Regions from separate parts of the Paenibacillus sp. GbtcB18 genome, predicted to be linked through region 2. Evidence: riboswitches for the same ligand, from Rfam matches in the RefSeq annotation. Region 2 holds a riboswitch; the other holds the start of a gene.
What was found. A riboswitch is a leader RNA that binds a small molecule or an ion and turns the genes downstream of it on or off. The one in region 2 is predicted to bind S-adenosylmethionine.

Region 1: another riboswitch for S-adenosylmethionine. It lies ahead of metA (homoserine O-acetyltransferase MetA); the one in region 2 lies ahead of KVT34_RS13565 (methionine ABC transporter ATP-binding protein).

Annotation. Positions count from the first base shown of each region.
Region 1 covers NZ_JAGXJX010000004.1:235,416-239,835, forward strand. The annotation lists gene KVT34_RS14815 (trans-sulfuration enzyme family protein) at 1-191, opposite strand, end outside; gene KVT34_RS14820 (aminotransferase class I/II-fold pyridoxal phosphate-dependent enzyme) at 188-1,357, opposite strand; gene metA (homoserine O-acetyltransferase MetA) at 1,396-2,340, opposite strand; SAM riboswitch class I at 2,426-2,555, opposite strand; gene corA (magnesium/cobalt transporter CorA) at 3,070-4,008, shown strand; gene KVT34_RS14835 (peptidoglycan D,D-transpeptidase FtsI family protein) at 4,104-4,420, opposite strand, start outside.
Region 2 covers NZ_JAGXJX010000003.1:718,867-723,286, reverse strand. The annotation lists gene KVT34_RS13580 (sugar phosphate isomerase/epimerase family protein) at 1-284, shown strand, start outside; gene KVT34_RS13575 (MetQ/NlpA family ABC transporter substrate-binding protein) at 361-1,212, opposite strand; gene KVT34_RS13570 (methionine ABC transporter permease) at 1,248-1,907, opposite strand; gene KVT34_RS13565 (methionine ABC transporter ATP-binding protein) at 1,894-2,922, opposite strand; SAM riboswitch class I at 3,006-3,126, opposite strand; gene KVT34_RS13560 (alpha/beta hydrolase) at 3,253-4,032, shown strand; gene KVT34_RS13555 (alpha-mannosidase) at 4,137-4,420, opposite strand, start outside.

The sequences.
Region 1 (4,420 bases), on a different contig from region 2:
GCGATATAGTCTTCCAGCGCCTGACGGGTCGGATTGCCCGAACGGGAATAATCGAACTCCGGCGGATTATCCAGCGAGAAATGGTGAAAGGTAGATGCTTGATAGATCGGAACGCTGGAAGCGCCCGTCGTTTTATCGATTTCTCCACCGAAGTGGATAATTTTCGTTCCTAGTTTTTTGTCGGTACTCACGCCTGATTGTCTCCTTCCACCTCAGCCTGTGCTTGTTCCAGCGCCTGCGCCAGGTCGGTAATAAGATCGTCCACATGCTCGATGCCGACCGAAAAACGCAGCAGCCGGTCGTCGACGCCTACTTTTTCCCGGATTTCCAGAGGAATGTCGGCGTGCGTCTGAACGGCCGGGTACGTCATAAGCGACTCCACTCCGCCGAGGCTTTCCGCGAATGCAATAAGCTTAACGTGCCTCAGAATCGGCTCCACTAAACGCGCATCCGCTACCTTAAAGGAGAAAATTCCCGTGTTGCCGGACGACTGCCTGTTCTGGATCGCATAACCCGGATGGGATTCTAGCGCCGGATAGTATACATCGGTTACAAGGGGATGCCACTGCAGATAACGGGCGATCGTCGTCGCGTTATGTTCGTGCCTCTCCATGCGCAGAGCGAGCGTTTTCATCCCTCTCATAAGCAGCCAGCTGTCCTGCGGACCGAGCACGGCGCCGATGGAATTGTGCAGGAACGCCACTTTCTCCGAAAGCTCCTGTCCTTTGGTCACGATCAGACCGGCCAGCACATCGTTGTGGCCGCCCAAATATTTGCTCGCGCTGTGGATGACGATATCCGCGCCAAGCTCGATGGGACGCTGCAGATAAGGTGTGAGCAGCGTGTTGTCAACGATGGAGAGAATCTCTTTGCTCTTGGCCCAGCCGCAGACGAGTTTCAAGTCCGTCACCATCATGAGCGGATTCGTCGGCGTTTCGATCAGAATCGCCTTCGTGTTCGGGCGGTAAGCTTCTTCCAGCGCTTCGACGTCGTTCGTGTCCACATAGGAAGCGCTCACGCCGAAGCGGGACATGATCTGCTCCAGCAGACGGTATGTACCGCCGTAAAGGTCCAGAGACACGATAAGATGGTCTCCCTGGCTGAACAGCGTGAAAACGGTCTGCAGCGCCGCCATGCCCGAAGAACAGGCAAAACCGGCGTCTCCGGATTCCAGATCGGCAATCGCATCCTCCAGCACACTGCGGGTCGGGCTTTTCGTGCGGGCATAATCGAATCCGGTGCTTTCTCCAAGACGCGGATGACGGAACGCGGTTGCCTGGTACACAGGGAAGCTGAGCGCTCCGGTCGTTGGTTCGGAAACCGAACCGATTTGGGCCAATCGACTTTCGATGTTCATGCGTGGAATCTCTCCTTTAAGGTATCATTCGTTCTATATTATAGACAGGCACTAAGCGCGCTGAGTTCACGACCCGCATTAAGATCATACGGCGTTTCCTGGTAAACGTAATAGTTCAGCCAGTTGGAGAACAGGAGATTCGCATGCGCTCTCCACGTGATCATCGGCTTCTTGCTCGGATCATCGTTCGGGTAATAATTTTTCGGGATCTCCACATCCATGCCTTTATTGACGTCGCGGTCGTACTCCCATTTCAGGGTCAGCGGATCATACTCGGAATGCCCCGTTACGAAAATTTGCTTGCCGTCCTTCGTCGCCACGATATAGATGCCGGCTTCTTCCGATTCCGATAAAATCACGAGCCGCTCATCCTTCTCGATGTCTTCACGGCGCACTTCCGTATGTCTCGACTGGGGAACGAAGAAGAACTCGTCGAACCCGCGGAGCAGCTTCACGTTTTCTTCCGTAATCATGTGCGGGAAAACACCGAACACTTTTTTGTCGACCGTGTACTTCGGCACATCGAAATGATGATAAAGTCCGGCCTGGGAAGCCCAACATATATGAAGCGTCGAAGTTACGTTGTCTACGCTCCAGTCCATGATGTTCTTCAGCTCATCCCAGTAATGAACATCCTCGAAATCCATTTGCTCAACGGGTGCCCCGGTAATGATCATTCCGTCGAATCTTTCGTCTTTGATATCTTCAAACGTTTTATAAAACATCTCCAAGTGCTCGAGAGAAGTGTTTTTAGAGGTGTGGGTTTTAGGATGCAGCAGGACAAATTCGACCTGAAGAGCCGTATTGGACAGGAGACGCAGCAGCTGGGTTTCCGTCGTTTCCTTCGTCGGCATCAGATTCAGAATCGCAATCCGCAGAGGGCGGATATCTTGATGGTAAGCAACCGTCTCATCCATCGCAAAAATATTTTCTTGGTTCAGCACTTCTTTAGCCGGAAGATTATCAGGTATTTTAATCGGCATCGGTCATTCCTCCTCGAAAGAAATTAAAACAGGCCTCTCTCAAAAAGTTGAGAAAGGCCTGTTCATCCCTATGCAACATGCTCCTCTCTCATCTCCCAGAAGCCGCTAATCATACGGCTCCCGCAAGAATTAGCACCGTGCATTGCCCCTCGGGGGTTACAATGTCGGTTGCCGGGTATCATCGGGCCAGTCCCTCCACCTACTCTTGATAAGAAAGTTTATTCAGTTATCTCCTATCTTAAAGGTTACCGGGCAAATGTCAAGTGCTTTTTGAAAAGTTGCACATAATAAACTTGCTAAGCAAAAAATGAATGTCTTCCCTAACGTTCGCAGCTTTTGGCGCATGTGTGGCGTCTCATGACGGTTGCCTCCTTGGCGCAGTCCGTATTCCGTATAAACCCTCCAAGCTGTTTGTCCGATCGTTCGCCCGAACCTCATCCCCTTCTCCGGCATAGGATAAAAAATCCCCATACTACGGGGATTAGCAGGAGAAAAGTACCAGAGTTTGATGCTTGAATCGTGGAAAATGTAGGTATATACTAGACAAGTATTCGACACGGAATGATAAAGGGGGGAACATACGGATGGACGGGGACCGACCGAGAAGTAGACGCTTTACCCGGTACGATCAAAATCGAATAGCAGCGAACCGGGGCCGGCACTCCAGCGTCCGTAGTTTCCCTACGGGCCGGAGTGCTGTGCGCCGTTTCGCATAAAGAGGTGAAACGGATGAAAACACGCCTGGTACACAAGGGCGCTTTTACGCTGGTTGATGACATTCACGAAGCGCTGACACCACCCGAATCCGGTTTTTACTGGATCGATGCGGATGTGGACGATCTGGAGCAGCTGCAGCCGCTCTTCCATCTTCACGATCTGGCCGTAGAGGATTGTCTCAGCGAAGAAGAACAGCGGCCCAAAATCGAAATTTACGACACGCACTATTTTATTGTAATCAACAGCATCCGGTTTGATGATGAAGAAATCTTTCTTCGCGCGCTCAATATTTTTCTGGGCAGGCATTTCATCATTACCGTTACGAGACAGAAAATCCAGGAGCTTCGTGCCATCAAACCCTTTCTCTGGGATGAAGAAGTTAACAGCCCGGACCGCTTCCTGTATCATCTGGTTGACCTCGTCGTTGACAACTACGTCATTGTCGGGGACCGGATCGAAGATAAGATCGAGAAGCTTGAAGAAGATATCCTGATGCACACGAAAAAATCCCATTTGAACGAAATCGTCGGACTCCGCGGGGAAATCTTGTGGCTGAAAAAAATGCTTGTGCCGCAGCGTGACGTAGTGGCGACATTAAACCGCAAAGAACTGAAGCTGATCGATAACCAGTTGCAAAAATATTTCGGCGACATTCACGAAAATGCCGTCAAAATCGTCGACACCTTCGATACGCTCCGCGATCTCATGGGCAACTTACGAGAAGCTTATCAGTCCAGCGTAGCGAACCGCGCGAACGAAATCATGCGTATTTTTACCGCACTGACCACAATCTTTATGCCACTGACCTTTATCACCGGTATTTTCGGAATGAACTTCACCGATATTCTCGGACTGCTGACTGTTCCATATGCGGATTTATTCATTTTCGGATTTATGGGTGTACTCGGGCTGTGCATGTTCCTACTCTTCCGTAAAAAAGGGTGGATTTGACTATGCAGAATGACGACGTTGACCTAACAAAGCATCGGCTTCCATTGTTCTTGACCAAGAACGAAATGGAAGCCGATGCTATTTTTGTGCCTTTTTTATTTTTTGGGTGTGCTGAGACCGCCGACATACTGGTCGTAGGCTTCGTAAATCTTGGCCGCGATCGGTGACGCCCCGTAACGGCCGTAACCGCCTTCCGGCACGATAACGGCAACGGCCAGCTTAGGATTTTGAGCGGGCGCGAAAGAAATGAACACCGCGTTATCGACAGTTCCGCCAGAAACCTGCTGCGTCGAAGTACCGGTTTTACGGGCAACGGTATACGGCAGTTTGTCGATGCCTTCCGCTCCGCTTTTCATCCCGTTGATGACCGTATCCCAATAGACTTTGGGAAGATCGACTTGATTCAGAATCT
Region 2 (4,420 bases):
CGCACGTAAAAGACGGCCTGCGGCACAAAGAATTCGATCCCCGCATTCTGTACGGCGCGGTCGGTTTCGAGCCGATGGCGCACGAGCGAATTGCCGAAATGCTCCGCGAGGGCGAACTGTTCGAAGAGCTGCCGCTTGGTGAAGGCAAGGTCGACTTCGACCGCTACTTCCAGGCGCTTCAAGAAATCGGTTATGAGGGCTACCTGACGATTGAGCGCGAAGTGGGCGACGATCCTGCGGAAGATATCCGCAAAGCCGTCGAATTTATCAAGGCTTATCGCTAAACCGGCAAGATGCCAATAAAAAAACCTTTCCGGCCGGTTATCCGGCGGAAAGGTTTTTCGTTCCTGTTCGTCGTTCTTAGAACGCCGGCAGGATGGAGCCTTGGTACTTATCTTCGATGAACTTCTTCACTTCAGGCGTTTGCAGAGCTTTGATCAGCTTCTGAACCGCATCGGATTTGGCATTGTCTTCGCGAGCCGCGATAATGTTGGCGTAAGGGGAATCTTTGTCTTCTACGAAAAGAGCGTCCTTGGCAGGCACCAGTTTCGCTTCAAGCGCGTAGTTCGTATTGATCAGGGCAAGATCGACTTCGTCCAGAACACGCGGCAGCATAGCCGCTTCGAGTTCTTTGATTTTGAAGTTCTTTTTGTTTTCTACGATATCTTTCGCGGTTCCGGCAATGCCGACGCCTTCTTTCAGCTTGATCAGGCCGTTCTTCTCCAGAAGAGCGAGAGCGCGTCCGCCGTTGGAAGGATCGTTCGGGATGGCGATCGTTGCGCCGTCTTTCAGTTCGCCGATCGCTTTTACTTTACGGGAATAGCCGCCGAACGGTTCGATATGAACGGTACCTACGCTGACAAGTTTAGTGCCTTTGCTTTTGTTGAACTCCTCCAAGTAAGGAACGTGTTGGAAGAAGTTGGCATCCAGTTGTTTTTCGTTAAGCTGCGTGTTCGGCAGAACGTAGTCCGTGAACACCTTGATTTCCAGGTTCACGCCTTCCGCTTTCAGTTTGTCTTTAACGGACTCCAGAATCTCGGCATGCGGTACGGCAGTCGCGCCGACTTTCAATGTAACGGCAGCTTTTTCGCCGGTGCCTGCGCCCGAAGCCGGTGTAGCCGTAGCGGAAGGCTCTGCCTTTTGTTTGCCGCAGGCTGCAAGAGCCGTCAGTGCGACGATTAGAAACAAGACGATCAGTGAACGTTTTTTCATCAGGGTTTCCTCCTTGGATTGGGTTATCTATCGCATCATTTGCGCGTGAAATAGAGAACGAGACGGTCTCCGATCATCTGCAAAATTTGCACGAGAATAAGCAAAATAATGACGGTCGCGATCATGACTTCCGTCTGGAACCGCTGGTACCCGTAGCGGATAGCCAGGTCACCGAGGCCGCCGCCGCCGACCATACCTGACATGGCCGTGTAGGATACGAGCGTAACGGTGGTGATCGTAATGCCGGCGATGAGGCCGGGAAGAGCTTCCGGCAGCAGGACGCGGCGGACGATCTGGAACCGGCCCGCGCCCATGGACTGGGCGGCTTCGATAATGCCGCGGTCCACCTCGCGCAAAGCCGTCTCGACGAGACGCGCGAAGAAAGGTGCGGCCGCGATGACAAGCGGCGGAATCGTTCCCTTGACGCCGATGGAAGTGCCGACGAGAAGCTTCGTCAGCGGGATCGCGGCGATCATCAGAATGATGAAAGGGAAAGAACGCAGCACGTTGACGACAAACGAGATGACGATGTTGAACGTGCGGTTTTCCAGCAGACTTCCTTTCGAAGTCAGGTAGAGCAGCACGCCGATCGGCAGCCCGATCACGAACGTGAACAGGGCTGAAAGGCCGAGCATCATCATTGTGTCGTTCGTGGCGATTCCGATTTCGCTCCAATCGATTTTAGACCAATCCATTCGAATACACCTCCACATCCAGGCCGTGCTCGCGCAGAAGGCGGATCGTATTCTCCGCCGCATCCCGCGGACCCTGCAGACGAACGACGAGCTGGCCGTAAGGCGTGTTTTTCATCCGGGAGATGGTTCCCTGCAGGATGGAGAACGTCACGCCAGTCTGCTGGACCGTTCTGGATAAAATCGGCTCGTACGTAGTTTCACCGAGAAAGGTGATTTTCAGCACGGTGCCGTTTTGGGCAGGAACTCCCGCCGCGTCGGGCTTGTCGATTTCGACCGAATCCGCAACCTGTTCGATGAACTGCCGGGTTACGTCGTGCCGCGGCTTCAGGAACACTTCCGCCACCGGCCCCTGCTCCACGATCTGGCCTTCATGAATGACGGCGACACGGTCGCAGATGGAGCGGATGACCTGCATTTCGTGCGTAATGAGCACGATGGTGATTTTCAGCTTGCGGTTGATGTCCAGCAGCAGATTGAGAATGGAATTCGTCGTCTGCGGGTCGAGTGCGGAAGTCGCTTCGTCGCACAGCAGGACGTGCGGGTTCGTCGCAAGCGCCCGTGCGATGCCGACACGCTGCTTCTGGCCCCCGGACAGCTGGGCCGGGTACTTCTTGCCGTGCTCGGTCAGCCCGACCAGGGCAAGCAGCTCGCCGACGCGGCGCCGGGCTTCCGACTTGGCCGTACCGGCCAGGCGAAGCGGGAACGCGATGTTCTCTTCCACCGTGGCGGAGGAGAGGAGATTGAAATGCTGAAAGATCATGCCGATCCGGCGGCGCTGATCTTGAAGCTTCTTGGTGCTGAGGGCCGTCAGGTCAACGCCGTCCACGATGACGCTGCCCTCGGTCGGGCGCTCCAGGAGGTTAATCGTCCGGAGCAGAGTGCTTTTGCCGGCGCCCGAATGGCCGATAATGCCGTAAATTTCACCTTTATCAATCGTGAGATTAATTTCTTGCAGGGCGTGTGTTATGCGGGATCCGCTGCCGTATTGCTTGCGCAGCTTCCTGATTTCGATCAATTGCTTCACCTTCTTTTGCTTGAAAATAAGAAAAAGCCCGTTTTGTAAAGACAAAAAGGGCTTTTCCGGTATCGAAAACGACCTTCTCATCTGCCAGAATCCGCCTGGATCCTGAAGGAATTGGCACCATTGTCATCGCGCATATTGCTGCGATCGGTTGCCGGGCTTCGCAGGGCCTTGTCCCTCCGCCACTCTTGATAAGAATCGGTATAGTATGAGGTTGTCCTAAATTAGACGGTAAAACGACAATTCCGAGTATAACCTAAGGTTTTTTTGAAGTCAACGGTTATTTTACCGCAGGTAAATATAAACAAGTAGGAGATGTGCGGCATGGCTTTCATCCAATGTGATTTTTATTCCGAAGTACTCGGTATGTCAACTTCAATCCAGGTAATTTTGCCTCAACGGACGACCGGCCAAATCGGGCTGGAAGGAAGCGCGGCGGGCCACAGGCACCCGACCTTGTATCTGCTGCACGGCTTGTCGGACGACGATACGATCTGGATGCGGAGAACGGCTATCGAGCGTTATGCGGCTCCTCTCGGGCTGGCCGTCGTGATGCCGAATGCGGCGCGCAGCTTTTATACGGACATGGAGAACGGCTACGATTACTGGACGTTTCTGTCCGAAGAGCTTCCGCAGGTATGCCGCTCGTTCTTTCCGCTGTCGGACCGCCGGGAGGACAATTTCGTGGCCGGTCTGTCGATGGGAGGCTACGGGGCTTTCAAATGGGCGCTGAAAAAGCCGGATCAGTTCGCGGCAGCCGCCAGTTTGTCGGGCGTCACGCAGGTGAAAGAGATTGAAAAGCGGTTCCCCAAAGATTTCCGGCTCGTGTTCGGAAAAAACAAGGAGCTGCTGAGAGCAAGCGATCTGTTCGCGCTGGCCCGTTATGCGGCGGAGAAGAAGACGGAGCTGCCGGCTCTTTACCAGTGCTGCGGGACGGATGATTTTCTGTACGAGGAAAACATCGCCTTCCGGGATTATGTGCAAAGTTTGAATATTCCCCTCCTTTATGAAGAGGAAGAGGGGCGAATCCACGACTGGAGCTATTGGGATCAGCAGATCGGCCGGGTTCTGGAATGGCTTCCGCTCAAGCGTCAGACCGAGTAGAACGCATTGCCGTCACACGGGCCGCAAGCCGCAATCGAGCAAAAAGCTTCCCCGCCGCATGGCTGGGAAGCTTTTTGCTGTACGCCGGGTTTCGCGCCGGACGTTTATGCCTCGAGATCGATCTCGAACGTTTTGATTTCATAAGGCTGAAGAACAAAAGAAATCGTTCCGTCATGGACGACCGGCCCTTCGGGCTTCTCCATCAGGTTCGTTTCCCGCCAGGAAGCGATGCGGAAATCGCTTGTCAGCTCCAGCGCGTTGCGGCTTCCGGAGTAATCGTGAACACGCACGATGACTTTGTCGGAATCTTCGGCTTTTTTGACGGCCGAGATCATGGCGGTGTCTCCCGACAAGGTGAACATCGAACGGCACGGAACCTCTGCGGTTC